2 regions of the Enterobacter bugandensis genome follow, and region 1 is predicted to be linked to the other one. Evidence: predicted binding sites of a transcription regulator. Region 1 holds the regulator's gene; the other holds the start of a gene.
The links. Region 1 encodes sigma-54, which starts transcription at its own class of promoters, with help from an activator protein. Its sites were predicted from a motif close to GTTGGCACANNTTTCGCTNT; they were not measured.

Region 1 (9,949 bases):
TTTAAAGTAATTTTCTAATCGGCGCCGCCGTAAAAATTTAGGCCGCACGCAGATAAGATAGCAAATCTTAAATGGTTTGTTACATGAATCAGTGAAATGTGTGAAGCATAGCGTTTTAATCAAAATTATTAATGTGCTTCAGCGAGTTGCAAAGAAGGATCGTCAAGATGAAAAAAATTGGTGTTGTCCTGAGCGGATGCGGTGTTTTTGATGGTTCAGAAATACATGAAGCCGTAATCACGCTGCTGGCCCTGACAAAACAGGGAGCAGAGGTTATCTGTTTTGCGCCCGACAAAAATCAGTCGGATGTGATTAACCATCTGACCGGCGAGCCGATGGGCGAAACGCGTAACGTGCTGATTGAAGCCGCGCGTATTGCCCGGGGAGAGATTCATCCGCTGGCGAAGGCAGATGCCGCTGAACTGGATGCGCTCATTGTGCCGGGCGGCTTCGGCGCCGCGAAAAATCTCAGCACCTTTGCTGCCGAAGGTGCCGCATGCACGGTTGACCCTGATCTCAAAGCGCTGACGCTGGCGATGCATGCCGCGGGCAAGCCGCTGGGTTTTATCTGTATTGCACCGGCCATGCTGCCAAATATTTTCGATTTTCCGTTACGGCTGACGATCGGAACCGATATTGATACCGCAGAGGTCGTCGAGGATATGGGGGGCGAACACGTTCCGTGCCCGGTCGATGACATTGTGGTGGATGAGGACAACAAAATTGTCACCACGCCCGCGTATATGCTGGCGAAGAATATTGCGGAAGCCGCCGTGGGCATTGAAAAGCTGGTCGCCCGAGTGCTGGTGCTGACGGAATGAGGCGTCAGTCTTCCGCAGGCGCATGGGTGAAACGCCTTCTTTTACGCATCGTTCTCGTCCTGGCGGTGTTCTGGGGGGGCGGCCTGGCCGTGTTCAGCATTTTGCCGGTACCGTTTTCAGCGGTCATGGTTGAGCGCCAGCTTAGCGCGTGGTTCTCCGGTGATTTCGGCTATGTTGCCCATTCTGACTGGGTGAGCATGGATGAAATTTCTCCGTTCATGGGGCTGGCGGTTATCGCGGCGGAAGATCAAAAATTCCCGCAGCACTGGGGGTTTGATGTGGCCGCGATCGAAAAGGCGCTGGCCCATAACGAACGTCACGAAAACCGCGTGCGCGGTGCGTCAACGCTGTCGCAGCAGACGGCTAAAAACCTGTTCCTGTGGGATGGCCGAAGCTGGGTGCGAAAAGGGCTGGAAGCGGGCCTGACCCTGGGAATGGAAACGGTCTGGAGCAAAAAGCGTATTCTGACCGTTTACCTTAATATCGCCGAGTTCGGCGACGGGGTATTTGGTGTCGAAGCTGCATCACAACGCTATTTTAATAAACCTGCCAGCAGGCTGAGCATGTCGGAGGCGGCGCTGCTCGCGGCTGTTCTGCCTAATCCTGTCCGCTTCAAGGCCAGCGCCCCGTCAGGGTACGTGCGAAGCCGTCAGGCGTGGATCATGCGCCAGATGCGCCAGCTGGGTGGGGAAGGGTTTATGGAGAGAAATGCGTTAATGTAGGGCGGGTAAGCGCAGCGCCACCCGCCAGAATAATAGCAGGCCTAATCTTCGTCGAACCCGGCGTTAAACAGCGCAACTACCGCTGCCAGAGCTTCCTCTTCCTGAGGACCGGTGGCTTCAACCTCAATCTGACGCCCTTTGGCGGAGTCCAGCATCAGCAGCGCAATCACGCTGTTGGCTTCCGCTTCGGTGCCTTCGTCATTACGCAGCAGCACTTCTGCATCGAAACCCTGCATCAGCTCAAACAGCTTCATCGCCGGGCGTGCATGCATGCCCAGCTTATTGGTGATCTCAACGGTTTGTTTTACGGTCATGTTTTACGTTTTTCCAGCGTGCGATGACGGGACTGAACGTTCTTACCGCGCGAGCGGAAATAGTCGGCCAGCTGTTCGGCGATGTAGACCGAACGATGTTTACCGCCGGTACAGCCAATCGCCACTGTCAGGTAGCTACGATTGTTTGTCTCCAGCATAGGTAACCATAGCTCAAGGTAGCTTCGCGTCTGGTAGATAAAATTGTGAACTTCTGTGTGTCGGTCGAGGAACGCCGCCACGGGCTTATCCAGACCGGTCATTGGACGCAGTTTAGGATCCCAGTGCGGGTTCGGCAGGAAGCGCACGTCGAAAACATAGTCCGCATCAATCGGAATACCGTGCTTAAAGCCGAAGGATTCGAACACCATCGTCAGCTCGCGCTCGCGTTTGCCCAGCAGCCGGGTTCGCAGCATTTCCGCCAGCTCGTGAACGGACATCTCTGAGGTGTCGACAATCAGATCGGCACGAGAGCGCAGCGGCTCAAGCAGATCGCTCTCTTCGTCGATGGCGCTCTCCAGCGAGAGATTCTTGCTGGAAAGCGGATGCAGACGACGGGTGTCGCTGTAGCGGCGGATCAGGGTATTGCGGTCGGCGTCAAGGAACAGCAGCTGAGGCGAGAACGCGTCAGGCAGGTTACTCATTGCCTGTTCGAAGATCTCTGGCGATTCCGGCATGTTACGAACGTCGATACTGACGGCGGCGGAGGTTTGTCTCTCCGCTAACGTGCGTGCCAAATCGGGCAATAACACGACCGGCAGGTTATCGACGCAGTAAAAACCCATGTCTTCCAGCGCGCGCAGAGCAACGGATTTCCCCGACCCTGAACGACCGCTGACAATCATCAGCACCATGTTCCGTTTCTCCTCAGGACAACAGATGTGAAGGCCATCACCTGGTTATGCGTCATCCTGATTGCCTTCTGCTTCAGTGATAATTTGATAAAGCTCTTCATCACTTTGGGCTGAGCGCAGTCGACGGCAGATGGTTTTATCCGCCAGACGTTTAGCAACCAGCGAAAGCGTATGCAGGTGGGTCTTGGTCTGGTCGGCAGGCACCAACAGCGCGAAGAGGAGATCGACGGGCTGGTTATCAATGGCGTCAAAAGCGATTGGCGTTTCCAGCTGCACAAACACACCGACGGCACGCAGGGTGTCCTCTTCCAGCTTGCCGTGCGGGATCGCGATGCCGTTGCCGATACCGGTACTGCCCATCTTTTCACGGGTCAGAATGGCTTCGAACACCACCTGCGGCGGCAGGCCCAGCTGTTTTGCAGCCAATTCACTGATGATCTCCAGCGCACGTTTTTTGCTCTGGCAGTGAACGGCACTGCGGGTACATTCCTGGTTAAGGACATTGCTCAGTTGAAGAGCGGAATCGTTGTTCATCATAATTTCACCTAAGCGCTAACTGTACAAATGGCCCGTTGTGTTTCACAACAGGCCGTCCTGCACCCGTTAACTGCCCGGACAATTAGTGTTGTTTCAGTTTATCTTTATGTTTATTGAGCTGTCGCGCAAGCTTGTCAATCAAGCCGTCGATAGCCGCGTACATGTCTTGCCCTTCCGCACTGGCATGGAGTTCACCCCCGTTTACATGCAGGGTTGCATCCGAGATATGAGTCACTTTCTCCACTTTTAACACAACGTAGACCTGATTGATCCTTTCGAAATACTGCTCGAGTTTCGCGAACTTAGCGTTCACGAAGTCACGTAAAGCCTCAGTAATCTCGACGTTATGTCCTGTGATATTGAGCTGCATAGTGTCTTCCTTATCGGTTGTGTCAGACCAGCTGTTTACGCTGGTTAGACGGCGGAATGGATAAAGACTCTCGATACTTCGCAACAGTACGACGTGCCACCATAATACCCTGATCGGACAGCATGGTGGTCAACTTACTGTCACTTAGTGGCTTCGCGGGATTCTCCGCGGCGATCAACTTCTTCACCAGGGCGCGAATCGCCGTTGAGGAGGCTTCGCCGCCACCCTCGGTGTTCACGTGGCTGGAGAAGAAATACTTAAGCTCAAAAATACCGCGCGGACTGTGCAGATACTTCTGCGTAGTAACGCGGGAAATAGTGGATTCATGCATCTCGACGGCCTGGGCGATATCCGCCAGCACCATCGGTTTCATATACTCTTCGCCCTGCTCAAAGAAGGCCTGCTGCTGTTCGACGATGCAGCGGCTCACGCGAAGCAGGGTATCATTCCGGCTCTCAAGGCTCTTGATCAACCATCGCGCTTCCTGAAGATTGCTGCGAATATATTGATTGTCGGAGTCGTTGCGCGCGCTGGTACACATGGAGGCGTACTGCTGGTTGATTTGCAGGCGAGGGATGCTATCAGAGTTCAGTTCAACGACCCAGCGGTCATTGTGTTTTCTGACCAGCACGTCCGGGATAACGTACTCGGGTTCGCTGGTCTGGATCGACTGACCGGGACGCGGATCGAGGGACTGAATCAGATTTACCGCCTCTTTCAGCACCTCTTCCTTCAGGCGCGTGACGCGCATCAGGGTGCGGAAATCGTGGTTAGCCAGAAGATCCAGATGATCGCTGATGATTAAGCGTGCCTCGTCGAGCCACGGCGTCTCTTTGCTGAACTGAGAAAGCTGGATCAGCAGACAGTCGCGCAGGTCCTTCGCGGCCACCCCGACCGGATCGAAGCGCTGAATGCGTTTCAGTACCGCTTCAATCTCCTCAATCTCAATCTCTTCATCGCCCATGCTTTCCAGAATGTCGTCCAGCGTGACGGTCAAATAACCGGTGTCATCAACGGCGTCGACAATCGACGTGGCAATAGCGCGGTCGGTATCGGAGAAGGGGGTAAGCTCTACCTGCCACATCAGGTAATCCTGCAGCGACTGGGTGGTTTCGCCCTGGTAGACCGGTAGCTCGTCGTCCTGGTAGTCTGCACGCGTGCCGGAAGGGGTCCCGGCGGTATAGATTTCATCCCAGCTGGCATCCAGCGGAAGCTCGTCCGGCATCTCTTTTTGTTCGAGTGCATCCGCGGTGTCGAGCGCTTCTGTGTCCTGTGACTGCTGGGTATCTACCTCGTCATGAAGATCGGCTTGCTCCAGCAGGGGATTGCTGTCCAGCGCCTGCTGGAGCTCCTGCTGGAGTTCTAAGGTGGACAGTTGCAACAGACGAATTGCCTGCTGTAACTGCGGCGTCATCGCCAGCTGTTGGCTGAGCCTTAATTGCAAACCTTGCTTCATGTTCAGAGCATTTTTCTCCGGTTCGGCGTTACGTTACCTCTACCCTATCAGAGTCTGAAGTCTTCCCCAAGATAGACGCGCTTAACATGATCGTCTTCGAGGATCTGCTGCGGCGTACCGTGAGCGATCAGATTGCCCTGGCTCACGATATACGCGCGTTCACATACCGCCAGCGTTTCACGAACGTTGTGGTCGGTGATCAGCACGCCAAGTCCGCTGTCACGCAGATGCTCGATAATGCGTTTAATGTCGATAACGGAGATCGGGTCAACGCCCGCAAACGGTTCATCCAGAAGGATAAACTTCGGATTGGCGGCCAGCGCGCGCGCAATCTCAACACGACGGCGTTCCCCCCCGGACAAGGCCTGGCCCAGGCTGTCGCGCAGGTGTTCGATATGAAACTCTTCCATCAGCTCGTTGGCGCGATCCTGACGCTGTTCGTTGGTCAGGTCGTCGCGAATTTGCAGGACTGCCATCAGGTTATCAAAGACGCTCAGACGACGGAAAATAGAGGCTTCCTGCGGCAGATAGCCGATGCCACGGCGCGCGCGCGCGTGCAGCGGCAGCAGGCTGATATCTTCATCGTCAATAATAATGTTGCCGGCATCGCGCGGCACAATACCCACCACCATGTAGAAGGTGGTGGTTTTACCCGCACCGTTCGGGCCAAGCAGGCCCACAATTTCGCCGGAGTTGACGGTCAGACTGACATCTTCTACGACACGGCGGCCCTTATAGGCCTTCGCGAGATTTTTTGCAGTTAATGTTGCCATAGCGAATTAGTTACTCTTCTTCTGTGCCGGGGCCTGGCCCTTGCCTTTGTCCTGCAGCTGCGACGGAACCAGCACAGTGGTTACGCGTTTGCCTTTCTCGCTGGAGGCCTGCATTTTTTGCTCTTTCACCAGATAGGTAATCTGGTCACCGGTAATATTGCTGTCCAGCTGTTCCAGATACGCGTTTCCGGTCAGGATGACCAGGTCCTTCGCCAACTCATAGTGCATATGCGAGGCGTGGCCCTTCACCGGCTTGCCGTTGTCCTGCATCTGGTAGAAGGTGGCCGGGTTGCCGTAACCATCAATGATCTCTTTGCCCTGCTCGCCGCCCGGACGGGTAACGACCACTTTATCGGCGTTAATTTTGATGGTCCCCTGAGTCATGACGACGTTACCCGTGAAGGTGACGACGTTACCCTGCATATCGAGAGACTGAGTGTCGGACTCGATATGGATCGGCTGGTCGGTATCGCCCGTTACAGCAAGCGCGGGGAGACTGGCCGCCAGCATCGCGCTGGCGATAATTACTTTAAGGCTGAGTTTGTTTGTTTTGAATTTCATAGGAGGTTCTAACCTTTTCAATCAGCTCGGCGTTCTTGCTGCGTAAGTTCCCGCGCATTCTTAAACCGCTGGAATTAAATGTTGTGCCATACAGTGTGACCAGATCCTGCGACGTCACGTCCTGGGTTACCAGGTTGATCTGGGCATTATCCGTCGTAATTTTTCGCAGTTGCGAGTCAGCGGTCAGGGCGTTGACTTCAACGTGGCCATACAGATAAAGCATACGGTCATTTGTCAGTTTGGCCCGATCTGACTTAATTGACCACGTCGGCACTTTGTCTTTATCGAAAGTGGTCATGACAGGTTGGGTAAACCACGAAACGCCGTCATCGGAAAAGTATTCAACGTGCTGGGCAATCAGGCGATAATTCAGCGCTCCTTCCGGGCTATAGACCACGGTGTCGCTGTGATCGCTTTTATAGGTTGGATCGTTATTGTTGACGACTTCCGTTTGCGTATCGTCGCGATCGGCAAGGTTCACGCCAATCAATACCAGTGCGACAAGCGAAAGCAGAATGATAACCCAACGTCTGGTTTTACTCATATCGATTGCCCTTTGGCTTCATCAAGCTTGCCCTGCGCCAGCAGAAGCAGATCGCAGACTTCACGGACGGCACCCCGGCCACCGTTGATGTGGGTAACGTAGTCAGCGCGCGGGATTAACAGCGGATGAGCATCAGCAACCGCGATGCTGAGACCGACTTCAGCCATCACCGGCCAGTCAATCAGGTCGTCCCCGACGTAGGCCACGTTTTCCGGTGCGATAGCCAGTTTACCCAGTAAATCATTGAACGCTGCCATCTTATCGGATTGACCCTGGTAAAGATGGGTAATGCCTAAGGTTTCACAGCGGTCTTCTACCAGTTTAGCTTTTCGTCCGGTGATGATAGCAACCTCGATACCCGAGGTGAGCGCACAGCGGATACCGTAGCCGTCGCGAACGTTAAACGCTTTCAGCTCTTCACCATTATTGCCCATGTAAATCAGGCCATCGGAAAGTACGCCATCCACATCCAGAATGAGCAGACGAATATTTTCCGCCTTTGCCATCATCTGGGTACTGACCGGACCATAACAGGTTGCAAGGGATGCACCCGCATTACTCATTGTCTTATCCTTTATTACACTACGCCAGCGCGCAGCAGATCATGCATATGTACCACACCCAGCAACTGGTCGCCATCGGCAACCATAACGGAGGTGATATGGCGGGACTGCATCAGGTTCAGCACATCCACGGCCAGCGTTCCCGGACGCACGCGAATGCCGCCGGGCGTCATCACATCGGCAATGCCGAGCGTGCGGACATCTACACCCATGTCGAACACGCGACGCAGGTCGCCATCGGTGAAGATCCCCTGAATTTTCATCAGATCGTCGCACACGACCGTCATACCCAAATTCTTACGGGTGATTTCCAGCAGCGCATCACGCAGGGAGGCTTCTTTGCTGACGTGAGGGATCTCATCCCCGGTGTGCATAATATCGTTTACCCGCAGCAGCAGCTTGCGCCCCAGCGCGCCGCCCGGATGGGAGAGCGCGAAATCTTCCGGCGTAAAACCGCGGGCTTCAAGCAGCGCGACGGCAAGCGCATCGCCCATGACCAGCGCGGCGGTGGTGCTGGACGTTGGTGCCAGGCCGAGCGGGCAGGCCTCTTTCGGTACTTTAACGCACAGATGAATATCGGCTGCACGCGCCATGCTACTTTCCGGACGGCTGGTCATGCAAATCAGCGGCACCTGCAGACGCTTCAGTACGGGGATCAATGCCAGAATTTCATTGGACTCACCGGAGTTGGACAGCGCGATAACGACATCCTGCGGCGTGACCATCCCCAGGTCGCCGTGCGCGGCTTCCCCCGGGTGTACAAAGAAGGACGAGGTTCCGGTGCTGGCAAACGTTGCCGCCATTTTGCGCCCAATGTGGCCGGACTTGCCCATCCCCATCACCACGACTTTCCCGGCACAGTAGAATATCTTCTCACATGCCAGACTAAAATCCTGATTAATGTACTGATCTAACTGCGCCAGACCTTCACGTTCAATCTCCAGAACCTCTTTGCCTGCTTTCTGAAAGTCAAAACCCGGCTGCAATTCTATTTGCGACATAATGCGTTTCCGTTTACCCAGAGAGAAGAGGCGAGAGCCAGTACAGCATCGCCATCCATACGATAAATCCACCCGTCAGCAGCGCGCCTGCGCCTTTGCCGATCTGGCGTTGCCGCCGCCAGCAGAGCAGGGCAAATATCACGCTGACCAGCAACATCACCCCGTAATCGCGTGAAAACGCCAGAGGATTAAACGGCCCCGGCGTAATCAGAGCCGGCAGGCCCATGACAATCGCGATATTAAATATGTTGGAGCCGATGATATTACCAATGGCGATGTCATCTTCCCCTTTACGCGCCCCCGCAATGGCGGTGGCCAGCTCCGGCAGGCTGGTGCCGATAGCAATAACCGTCAGGCCAATCGTCAGTTCGCTCATGGCGAAATAGTTCGCCAGTACCGTCGCGTTATCCACGACCATGCGTGTTGCCATCGGCATGATAATCAGCGCAACGCCAAGCCAGAGGAGGGCGACCGGCAGCGTGCCTTCCCGCGGGAGTTCGGCAACCTGTTCACGCGTCAGGCTATCCTGACCCTGTTTTTCCGCCTGGCGGGCAATTTTAACACTATACAGTAACCAGATGACGGCCAACGCCAGCAGGAAAATGCCGTCGCTATAGCTCAATACGCCATCATAAAATACGCACCCTGCCAGCAGGCTTACGACTAACATTAGCGGCAATTCACGGCGCAGAACATCAGAATGCACGCGAAATGGATGGAGCAGTGCCGCAAGGCCTAAAATCAGTAATATATTGACGATGTTAGAGCCAATCGCGGTGCCAATTGCCAGGTCTAACTGACCATGCAGCGACGCCGAGACGGAGACGATGATTTCAGGAAGTGACGTGCCAACGCTGACCACGGTCATCCCGATGACTACAGGCGGTACACCCGTCAGGCGACACAGGATAGATGCAGCAAAGACTAAACGGTCAGCACTGTAGACCACTAACAGTAAACCAATGATTAACAGTGCTGTTGCTAAAAGCATCAAAAGTCCTTTCTTCAGGTATACTTGTCGGTCCATCGCGCGGGAATGGCTGGACTGCATACGGTCTGAGGCGTAACGAATTCCTAATTTTGACTTTATGCGCCGGAAAAGTAAAACAAATGCCAGCTTTCGCTAACCTCAACGGCTAATATTCTGTAAAAATGCGGGGTTAAGGGCTGATTCAGGCTGCACGTCTTAACGTGAGCAGGGTAAGAAAGGAACTATAAATGAGCCAAACGATGGCGAATATCGTCGATGTCCGCGGTGTGAGTTTTTCTCGCGGCAATCGACTGATATTCGATGATATTTCGTTGACCGTACCGCGTGGCAAAATCACCGCCATCATGGGGCCGTCCGGGATCGGTAAAACGACCCTCCTGCGCCTTATTGGTGGTCAGATCCCACCGGATAGCGGTGAAATCCTCTTCGATGGCGAAAACGTCCC
Region 2 (9,949 bases), 2.8 Mb from region 1:
TGCGTAACGGCGAGCGCGATATTGACGCGCTGGTCGAACAGGCGCGTGAACGGGTGACGCAAACGGGTGAGTTAACGCGAACCGAAGTGGAAGAGGTGACGCGCGCCGTACGCCGCGATCTGGAAGAGTTCGCGCGCAGCTACGAAGAGAGCCAGGATGAGATCGCCGACAGCGTCTTTATGCGGGTGATCAAAGAGAGCCTGTGGCAGGAGCTGGCGGATATTACCGATAAAACCCAGCTGGAGTGGCGCGAGGTGTTCCAGGATTTAAATCATCACGGCGTGTACCAGAGCGGTGAAGTGGTGGGGCTGGGGAATCTGGTGTGCGAGAAGTGCCATCACCATATTGCGGTATATACGCCTGATGTGTTGCCGCTGTGCCCGAAGTGCGGGCACGATCAGTTCCAGCGTCGCCCGTTTGAGCCATAAGTAAAAGCGCAGTTTAGTTCCCTCTCCCCGTGGGAGAGGGCCAGGGTGAGGGCGTCAGGCCGCACAATAGTAAGCAAGTCTTTCCGCCAGCAAATCCACAAACGCCTCCCGGTCGATATCCACCATCAGCGTCGTATTCGGTTTATTCCCCGTCAGCGAATAGTAATCCACCACCGTCATCCCCTGGGTATATTTCCCCTGCGTCTCCACGCCAACCCATCTGTCCACCGTGGTAAACATTTCAGGCTTCAGCAGCCAGGCGATGGTGCACGGGTCATGCAGCGGCGCGCCGTGAAAGCCCCATTTCTCGGCTTTGTGATACTCCATAAAGAAGTCGAGCAGCTCGGCTACGGTTGTCGCAACCGGGTTGCCCACGGCGCGGAAGCGCTCAATATCGTCTGCCATAATCTGTGCCCGATGCGTCACGTCCAGCCCCGCCATCACAATCGGCAGGCCCGACTGGAAGACGATCTCCGCCGCTTCCGGATCAACAAAGATGTTGAATTCGGCCGCAGGCGTCCAGTTCCCTAGCCCCATAGCCCCACCCATAATCACAATACGGGCGATTTGACCGCGCAGTTCCGGATGGCTGTTCAGCAGGAGCGCAACGTTGGTCTGGGGGCCGGTCGCCACCAGGGTGACGGGTTTTGCACTTTCACGCAGCACCTTCGCCATTAGCTCGACGGCAGTGCAGTCTTGCGGTGTGAAACCTGGCTCCGGCAGCGCCGGGCCATCCAGCCCGCTTTCACCGTGAACGTTGTCGGCAATGATCAGCTCGCGCATCAGCGGCTTAACGGCGCCGCCTGCGACAGGAATATCGGTGCGTTTCAGCAGCGTCAGCATTCGTAAAACGTTGCGCAGGGTTTTGTCCGGCGTCTGATTTCCCGCGGACGAGGTGACCGCTTTCACGTCCAGTTCAGGGGAGGCAAGCGCGAGGACGAGCGCGATCGCGTCATCATGACCCGGATCGCAGTCGAGAATTATAGGGTGTGCCATAGCGTTCTCCATTCTTAGCATTATTTTGTGACAAGGTTAACGCTGCGATGTGACGCCGAATAGAAAAAGAGATCTAAAGCGTGAAGCAGTGCGCAATCCGCAGATTGCGCACCGAGAAGATTAGTGCAGAATTTTCGCGAGGAAATCTTTGGCGCGTTCGGATTTCGGATTGGCGAAGAACTCTTCTTTCGGTGAGTCTTCGACAATTTTCCCTTCGTCCATGAAGATCACGCGGTTGGCCACTTTACGGGCGAAGCCCATTTCGTGCGTCACCACCATCATGGTCATCCCTTCGTGCGCCAGCTCGACCATCACGTCCAGCACTTCGTTGATCATTTCAGGATCGAGCGCTGACGTGGGCTCATCGAACAGCATCGCCACCGGATCCATGCACAGCGCGCGCGCAATCGCCACACGCTGCTGCTGGCCGCCGGAAAGCTGTGCCGGGAACTTATCGGCATGTGCAGAAAGCCCCACGCGCTCCAGAAGCTTGAGCCCCTTTTCGCGCGACGCTTTTTTATCACGCTTGAGCACTTTGACCTGAGCCAGCGTCAGGTTCTCAATAATGGACAGATGAGGGAACAGCTCAAAATGCTGGAACACCATGCCGACGTGAGAGCGAAGCTGGGCCAGGTTGGTTTTCTTGTCGTTCACTTTCGTGCCGTTAACAACAATTTCGCCCTGCTGCACAGGCTCCAGACCATTAACCGTTTTGATCAGCGTAGACTTACCGGAACCGGACGGCCCGCACACCACCACCACATCGCCTTTTTTGACTTCGGTGGAGCAGTCGGTCAGCACCTGAAAGTGCCCATACCATTTAGAAACATTTTTCAGGGAAATCATTATACCGTCCTTTTCTTCAGCCAGCTGACCAACAGCGACGCGCTTAAACTAATCACAAAATAGACCGCACCCGCGAAGAGCACCATCTCGACCTGCGTACCATCACGTTCACCTATGGTCGACGCGGTACGGAAGAAGTCCGCCAGACTCAGAACGTAAACCAGAGAGGTATCCTGGAACAGCACGATACCCTGGGTCAGCAGGAGCGGAACCATGGCGCGAAACGCCTGAGGCAGAATGATGAGCTGCATGGACTGCCAGTGCGTCATTCCCAGAGCCAGCGCGGCGCTGGACTGCCCACGGGAGATACTCTGGATACCCGCACGGATAATCTCTGAATAGTAAGCGGCCTCAAACATCGAGAACGCCACCATCGCAGAGATCAGGCGGATGTCGGTTTTCGGCGACAGTCCCAGCACATTCTGTAAGAAGCCTGGAACAATCAGGTAAAACCACAGCAGCACCATCACCAGCGGGATGGAGCGGAAGACGTTAACGTAGGCAGTCGCAAACCAGGCGAGCGGCTTAAAGCTCGACAGGCGCATGACGGCCAGCAGGGTACCCCAGACGATACCCACAACGATAGCGATCGCGGTGATCTTTAGGGTAATCACCAGGCCATCGAGCAGGTAAGGCATGGATGGAACAATAGAACTCCAGTCAAATTCGTACATTATTTGCCTCCCAGATTGCCCGGCAGGCGTACTTTGCGTTCAACCAGGTTCATCACCAGCATGATGAAAGCGTTAATCAGAACATACGCGAGCGTGATCGCGGTGAAGGATTCCCACGCGTGAGCGGAGTAATCCAGCAGCTTGCCCGCCTGTGCAGCCATATCCACCAGGCCGATGGTTGAGGCGATGGCCGAGTTTTTCACCAGGTTCATCATCTCAGAGGTCATCGGTGGAACGATAACGCGGTAGGCGTTAGGCAGCAGCACGTAGCGGTAGGTTTGTGGCAGGGTCAGGCCCATCGCCAGGCCCGCATTTTTTTGTCCGCGTGGCAATGACTGAATGGCGGCACGCACCTGCTCGCAAACGCGCGCAGCGGTAAACAGCCCCAGACACATCATGGAGGAGACAAAGAACTGCACGTTCGGATCCAGCTCCGACTTGAACCACATGCCAATATTTTCCGGCAGCAGTTCCGGGATGACCAGATACCAGGTAAAGAACTGCACGATGAGCGGAACGTTACGGAACAGTTCCACATACAGTGTGCCAATTGTTGAAAGAAAACGGTTAGGGACGGTGCGCAGAATACCGAACAGCGAACCGACAAGAAACGCGATGATCCACGCCGTTATCGATAATGCCACGGTAACCTGAAAGCCGCTCCACAGCCAGCCAAGATAGGTGGTGTTGCCGAACGGGGCTTGTTGCAGGAAGATGCCCCAGTTCCAGTCTATTGACATAATAAACTCCAGAAAAAAGAGGGTAGCAGCGCTACCCTCGAAGATTGGTGAGAAGCTCTTTTTTCGCGCTGAGTGGGGAACGACCACTCAGCGTATATGTCTGTCCATGCTTCCCGACAATCGAGAGGGCAGGAGGTCCCGCCCCTGTTGTTCTAATTAGTTAAGAGCCTTGTCATTTGGAGATTTGAACAGCGCTTTCATGTCGTCAGACAGTTCAAAGTTCATATTGAGATTTTTTGGTGGAATCGGGTTCTTAAACCACTTGTCGAACCATTTTTCCGCTTCGCCGGAGGTCTGCACCTGGGCGATAGTGTCATCGATCAGCTTTTTGAACTGCGGATCGTCTTTACGCAGCATACAGCCGTAGGCTTCTTTGGACTGCGCGGTACCGACGATATCCCAGTTGTCTGGTTTCTTCGCCTTCGCACGTTCGCCCGCCAGCAGGGCGTCATCCATCATAAACGCGACGGCACGACCGCTTTCCAGCGTACGGAAGGAGTCGCCATGGTCTTTCGCGCTGATGATGCGCATATCCATTTTCTTCTCGTCGTTTAGCTTGTGCAGCAGGACTTCAGAAGTGGTACCGGAGGTCACAACGACCGCTTTGCCTTTCAGGTCCGCAAAATCTTTGATCGCGCCGCCTTTCTTGGTCAGCAGACGGGTGCCCACGACAAAGATGGTGTCAGAGAAGGCCGCCTGTTTTTGACGCTCGAGGTTGTTGGTGGTGGAACCACACTCGAAGTCAAAGGTGCCGTTTTGCAGCAGAGGAATACGGTTCTGTGAAGTGATTGGGATCAGCTTCACCTGCAGGTCAGGTTTGTTCAGCTTTTTCTTCACAGCTTCAACGATAGCGTTGGAGTAATCCTGTGAATAGCCCACGACTTTTTGCGTGTTGTCGTAGTAAGAGAACGGGACGGAAGATTCACGGTGGCCGACCACGATGACGCCGTTTTTGGCAATCTTGTCGAGAGTGCTGCCTGCTGCCGGAGCGTCTTCAGCGTGAACCACGCCTGCGGACATTCCCATAACCAGCATTGCTGTGGCCAGTTTACGTAATTGCATACCCAACTCCTTTCTTATCAGCGCCAGTGACGCATAGATACCCATTGTGATGTTGTTATATCTCGCGCAATGCGAGTGCAGTGTTATGCAAGCTTGTTAACATTTAGTCTGGCTTAATGTAAAGATTTTGCTGCGTTATTGTTTATTTTTGCGAAGCGCGCCGCACCATTCAGAGGCAATAATCTCCCGTTGCACCGTTTCGGTGCTAGCGACGATCTACACTGGTGCGACAAGGTTGCACGTTAAGCCAGACAGCGTTTACGTGAATAAATAAAGCAACAGGCGTGCCAGAATAGAAGATTGGGAGGAAATTGCCGGGTAAGGCGCAGCCGCCACCCGGCATCAGAAGGCAAGATTATTTATGACGCTGACGCAGGCTCATCAGCACGGCGCCAAAGCCGAACAGCGCGGTCAGGATCCACAGCGGCCAGTTGCCGGTGCGGGCGTACGGCGTCAGGCCCGTGGTAGGCGTGACTTTGGTTGTCAGCACTTCACGGGTGAACTGCGGGATCATGGCCTGGATTTCGCCCTGCGGGCCAATCACCGCGGTGATGCCGTTATTGGTGCTACGCAGCAGCGGACGCGCCAGCTCCAGAGAACGCATGCGTGCCATCTGGAAGTGCTGCCACGGGCCAATCGATTTACCGAACCACGCATCGTTGGAGATGGTCAGCAGATAGTCGGTGTCCGGGCGGAAGTTATCGCGCACCTGCTCGCCGAGGATGATTTCGTAGCAGATGGCGGCCGTCAGGGCCAGGCCGTGCGCGTGAAGCTGGGGCTGAACGTACGGACCGCGGCTGAAGGAGGACATCGGCAGGTCAAAGAACGGTGCCAGCGGACGCAAAATAGACTCCAGCGGCACAAATTCACCGAACGGCACGAGGTGGTTCTTGTTGTACCGGTCGGTGGAGTGGTAGCTGTATTCGCTGTCTTTGCCGAGCGTAATAATGGTGTTGTAGGTGTCGTAGCGGTTCTGCTGATTCAGGCGCGCATCAACAATGCCGGTAATCAGGGTGCTGCCGCGCGCCACCAGCAGATCGTTCATCATGTTGAGGAACGGCTGCTGGTTAATTTCCAGATCGGGAATAGCGGATTCTGGCCAGATAATCAGCTGTGATTTGCCCATCACCTCTTCGGTGGCGTTGGCGTAGATCTTCAGCGTGTTCAGCAGCTCTTTTTCGTCCCACTTCATGGACTGCGGGATATTCCCCTGCACCATGGAAACCTGCATGGCGCGCTCGGGCTCGGGCGTGAACCACTGGATATAGCGCAGCGGGAAGGGCAGGGCGAACAGCACCAGGGCCACAGCCAGCGGCTTCCAGCCGCGCGTGACCAGCGCCAGTACCAGCAGGCCGCTCACCACCATCAGCAGGAAGTTAATGGCTTCAACGCCCATTACCGGTGCCAGACCTTTCAGCGGGCCGTCAATCTGGCTGTAGCCGAACTGCAGCCACGGGAAGCCGGTCAGCACCCAGCCGCGGAGGAACTCGGTAATCTGCCAGACCACCGGCGCGGCAATGGCGACACGCAGCCAGGTGGTTTTAGGCCACAGGCGAGAGAGAATTCCGGCGAACAGACCGGTATAGAGCGAGAGATAGGCGGCGAGCAGGACGACCAGGAAGACGTTAACCGGCCCCGGCATCCCGCCAAACTGTGCGATGCTGACGTAGACCCAGTTAATGCCGGAGCCAAATAGCCCCAGCCCCCAGAAGTAGCCGATCGCAGCGGCCTGTACCGGACGACGATTCAGGGTTAACCCCTGAAGCCCCATCAGGGAGAGAATGGCCGCGGGCCAGATATCGTAAGGAGAAAAAGCCAGCGTACCGCTGGCTCCGAGTAACAGCGCCAGCAGCAAACGGACGCGCTGGCGTTCAAGCAATGGGGCAAATGCCATTTACATTAATCTTCCAGTTTTGGCACCGGTGAATCGTCCGGCGTTCTGACGTGAACCTGTATAATACGTCGGCTGTCGGCCATTGCCACTTTGAACTGGTAACCGTCGATGTCAACGGTTTCACCGCGCGCCGGAAGATGGCCAAAGGCCTGCATCACCAGCCCGCCAATGGTATCGACCTCTTCATCGCTAAAGTGAGTACCGAAGGCGTCGTTGAAATCTTCAATCGAGGCCAGCGCGCGCACGGTCCAGGTGTGGCGGCTAAGCTGACGGAAGTCGATATCTTCTTCTTCGTCGTACTCGTCTTCGATTTCGCCCACGATCAGCTCAAGAATATCTTCGATCGTGACAAGACCTGAGACACCGCCGAATTCATCAATAACAATCGCCATGTGGTAACGCTGAGAGCGAAACTCTTTCAGCATTCGATCCACACGTTTACTTTCCGGCACGACCACGGCCTGGCGTAACACTTTTTCCATGCTGAAGGCTTCGGCATCGCTGCGCATAAACGGCAGCAGATCTTTGGCCATCAAAATCCCTTCGATGTGATCTTTATCTTCGCTGATGACCGGGAAACGCGAGTGGGCGGATTCGATGATCACATCGAGGCACTCGTCCAGCGTCTGGTTACGTTTCAGGGTGATCATCTGCGAGCGAGGGATCATGATGTCGCGGACGCGCTGGTCGGCAATGTCCATGACCCCTTCGAGCATTTCGCGCGTATCTTCGTCGATAAGGTCGTTCTGCCCGGAATCACGAATCAGCTCCAGCAGTTCATCACGGTTTTTCGGCTCGCCGTGGAAAAGCTGGTTCAGAATGAGGGAGAAAAATCCCTTTTTACTGGTTGTCGTGTCGCTACTGTGTGAATTGTCGTCGCTCATGGCGTTTGTTAAGGGTTCTCTTGTTAGTTCAATGTTAACCGCCGCGCTATGTCCCTGCGCGGCGGCATGGTAGTCAGTAACTGACTATTCTTTCTCGGCAATGTACGGATCCTCATAGCCCAGAGCAAGCATTATCTCTGTCTCAAGGGACTCCATCTCTTCCGCTTCGTCATCTTCAATGTGGTCGTAGCCCAGCAGGTGCAGGCTGCCATGTACCACCATATGCGCCCAGTGCGCTTCCAGCGGTTTCTGCTGCTCTTTGGCTTCCTGCTCAACCACCTGACGGCAGATGATCAGATCGCCCAGCAGCGGCATCTCAATACCCGGCGGCGCTTCGAACGGGAAAGAGAGCACGTTGGTTGGCTTATCTTTCCCGCGGTAGGTCAGGTTAAGCTCATGGCTTTCCGCTTCATCCACCAGGCGAATCGTGACTTCTGATTCTTCCTGAAACTGGGGGATTACCGCATCCAGCCATTTCTGAAACTGTGCCTCTTCTGGCATGCCGGAATTGTCTTCACACGCCAGCTGTAAATCGAGGATCACCTGACTCATTTCTGTTCTTGCTCCTGCGCTTCGCGCTTACGTTCCGCGGCCTGTTCGGCCCTGCGTTTTTGATCCGCCTCTTCCCAGGCTTCATAGGCGTTAACGATGCGCGCGACCACCGGGTGGCGAACGACGTCTTCACTGTGGAAGAAGTTAAAGCTAATTTCGTCTACCTCTGACAGCACCTCAATGGCGTGGCGCAGGCCTGATTTAGTGCTGCGCGGCAGGTCGATCTGGGTGACGTCACCGGTGATCACCGCTTTCGAGTTGAAGCCGATACGCGTCAGGAACATTTTCATCTGTTCGATGGTGGTGTTCTGGCTTTCATCGAGAATGATGAACGCATCGTTGAGCGTGCGGCCGCGCATGTAGGCGAGCGGGGCCACTTCGATCACGTTACGTTCGATCAGCTTCTCCACTTTCTCGAAGCCGAGCATCTCGAACAGCGCGTCGTACAGCGGGCGCAGGTAAGGGTCGACCTTCTGGCTCAGATCGCCGGGCAGGAAGCCGAGTTTTTCACCCGCTTCAACGGCGGGGCGGGTCAGCAGGATACGACGGATCTCCTGACGCTCCAGCGCATCCACCGCAGCGGCAACCGCCAGATAGGTTTTACCTGTACCCGCGGGACCCACGCCGAAGGTGATGTCATGGTCAAGAATATTGGCGATGTACTGCGCCTGGTTCGGCGTACGCGGCTTGATGACGCCACGCTTGGTCTTGATATTGATCGCCTTGCCGTAGTCCGGCACGCTTTCCGCGCTCTGCTCAAGCACGCGCGCCTCTTTAATGGCGAGGTGGATCTGTTCCGGCTCGATATCCTGAATTTCGCCGCGCATCGGGGCGGTATCGACATACAGGCTGCGCAGAATATCTGCTGCCGCGTTGACGCAGATAGGGCGTCCGGTGAGTTTGAAATGGTTATCGCGACGATTGATTTCGATACCCAGACGTCGCTCCAGTTGTTTGATGTTGTCATCAAACGGCCCGCACAGGCTCAGCAGGCGAGCGTTGTCTGCGGGCTCAAGGCTAATTTCACGCGTATCTATGTTCAAACTGTTCCTCTTTAAATGGTTAACTGACCCGCTGCCACACGGCGCAATAGAACGGTCATTACCGAAATTATTCACGCCACAGAATAAAGGCGCAAGCGTTGCGGTAGATATTGGGGGTGATGAGAGGAAATACAAGGCCTGCCGAAGAGACAGGCCTGAAGGATCAAGGCTGGTAAATCCCAACGCCAGAATCGTTTTCTTTGCGAGTACGAGAAATAACGGATTCCGGTGACTCGGCAATACGCAGGCCCATTTCGTCCTCGGTGCGTACCACCTTCGCGCGCAGCGAGTTGGTCAGCACTTCGACAATTTCGACGTCCACAAATTTACCGATCATGTCCGGGGTGCCTTCGAAGTTCACCACGCGGTTGTTCTCGGTACGACCGGACAGCTCCATGATGCTCTTGCGGGAGGTGCCTTCCACCAGAATGCGCTGGACGGTTCCGAGCATGCGGCGGCTCCAGGCGTTGGCCTGCTGGTTGATGCGTTCCTGAAGAATATACAGACGCTGCTTTTTCTCTTCTTCCGGCACGTCATCAACCATGTCGGCCGCAGGCGTGCCAGGACGCGCTGAGAAGATGAAGCTGTAGCTGACGTCAAAGTTCACTTCACCGATGAGCTTCATGGTGCGCTCGAAGTCATCAGCGGTTTCGCCTGGGAAGCCGACGATAAAGTCAGAGCTAATCTGGATATCCGGGCGCGCTTCGCGCAGCTTGCGGATGGTGGATTTGTACTCCAGCACCGTATGCGGGCGGCCCATCAGGTTCAGCACGCGGTCAGAGCCGCACTGAATCGGCAGGTGCAGGAAGCTCACCAGCTCTGGCGTATCG

Region 2: a site for sigma-54 is predicted at 5,019-5,038, ahead of DG357_RS06435 (amino acid ABC transporter substrate-binding protein). Genes of this name have one in related genera too.

The regions. Positions count from the first base shown of each region.
Region 1 covers NZ_LT992502.1:4,166,189-4,176,137, reverse strand. Annotated here, with positions in the region: gene elbB (isoprenoid biosynthesis glyoxalase ElbB) at 168-821, shown strand; gene mtgA (monofunctional biosynthetic peptidoglycan transglycosylase) at 818-1,543, shown strand; gene npr (PTS phosphocarrier protein NPr) at 1,585-1,857, opposite strand; gene rapZ (RNase adapter RapZ) at 1,854-2,708, opposite strand; gene ptsN (PTS IIA-like nitrogen regulatory protein PtsN) at 2,754-3,245, opposite strand; gene hpf (ribosome hibernation promoting factor) at 3,328-3,615, opposite strand; gene rpoN (RNA polymerase factor sigma-54) at 3,638-5,071, opposite strand; gene lptB (LPS export ABC transporter ATP-binding protein) at 5,119-5,844, opposite strand; gene lptA (lipopolysaccharide ABC transporter substrate-binding protein LptA) at 5,851-6,405, opposite strand; gene lptC (LPS export ABC transporter periplasmic protein LptC) at 6,374-6,949, opposite strand; gene kdsC (3-deoxy-manno-octulosonate-8-phosphatase KdsC) at 6,946-7,512, opposite strand; gene kdsD (arabinose-5-phosphate isomerase KdsD) at 7,527-8,513, opposite strand; gene DG357_RS20165 (calcium/sodium antiporter) at 8,527-9,504, opposite strand; gene mlaF (phospholipid ABC transporter ATP-binding protein MlaF) at 9,732-9,949, shown strand, end outside.
Region 2 covers NZ_LT992502.1:1,333,111-1,343,059, forward strand. Annotated here, with positions in the region: gene DG357_RS06410 (zinc ribbon-containing protein) at 1-428, shown strand, start outside; gene rihA (pyrimidine-specific ribonucleoside hydrolase RihA) at 483-1,424, opposite strand; gene DG357_RS06420 (amino acid ABC transporter ATP-binding protein) at 1,545-2,270, opposite strand; gene gltK (glutamate/aspartate ABC transporter permease GltK) at 2,270-2,944, opposite strand; gene DG357_RS06430 (amino acid ABC transporter permease) at 2,944-3,684, opposite strand; gene DG357_RS06435 (amino acid ABC transporter substrate-binding protein) at 3,841-4,746, opposite strand; gene lnt (apolipoprotein N-acyltransferase) at 5,102-6,640, opposite strand; gene corC (CNNM family magnesium/cobalt transport protein CorC) at 6,646-7,524, opposite strand; gene ybeY (rRNA maturation RNase YbeY) at 7,609-8,076, opposite strand; gene DG357_RS06455 (PhoH family protein) at 8,073-9,119, opposite strand; gene miaB (tRNA (N6-isopentenyl adenosine(37)-C2)-methylthiotransferase MiaB) at 9,283-9,949, opposite strand, start outside.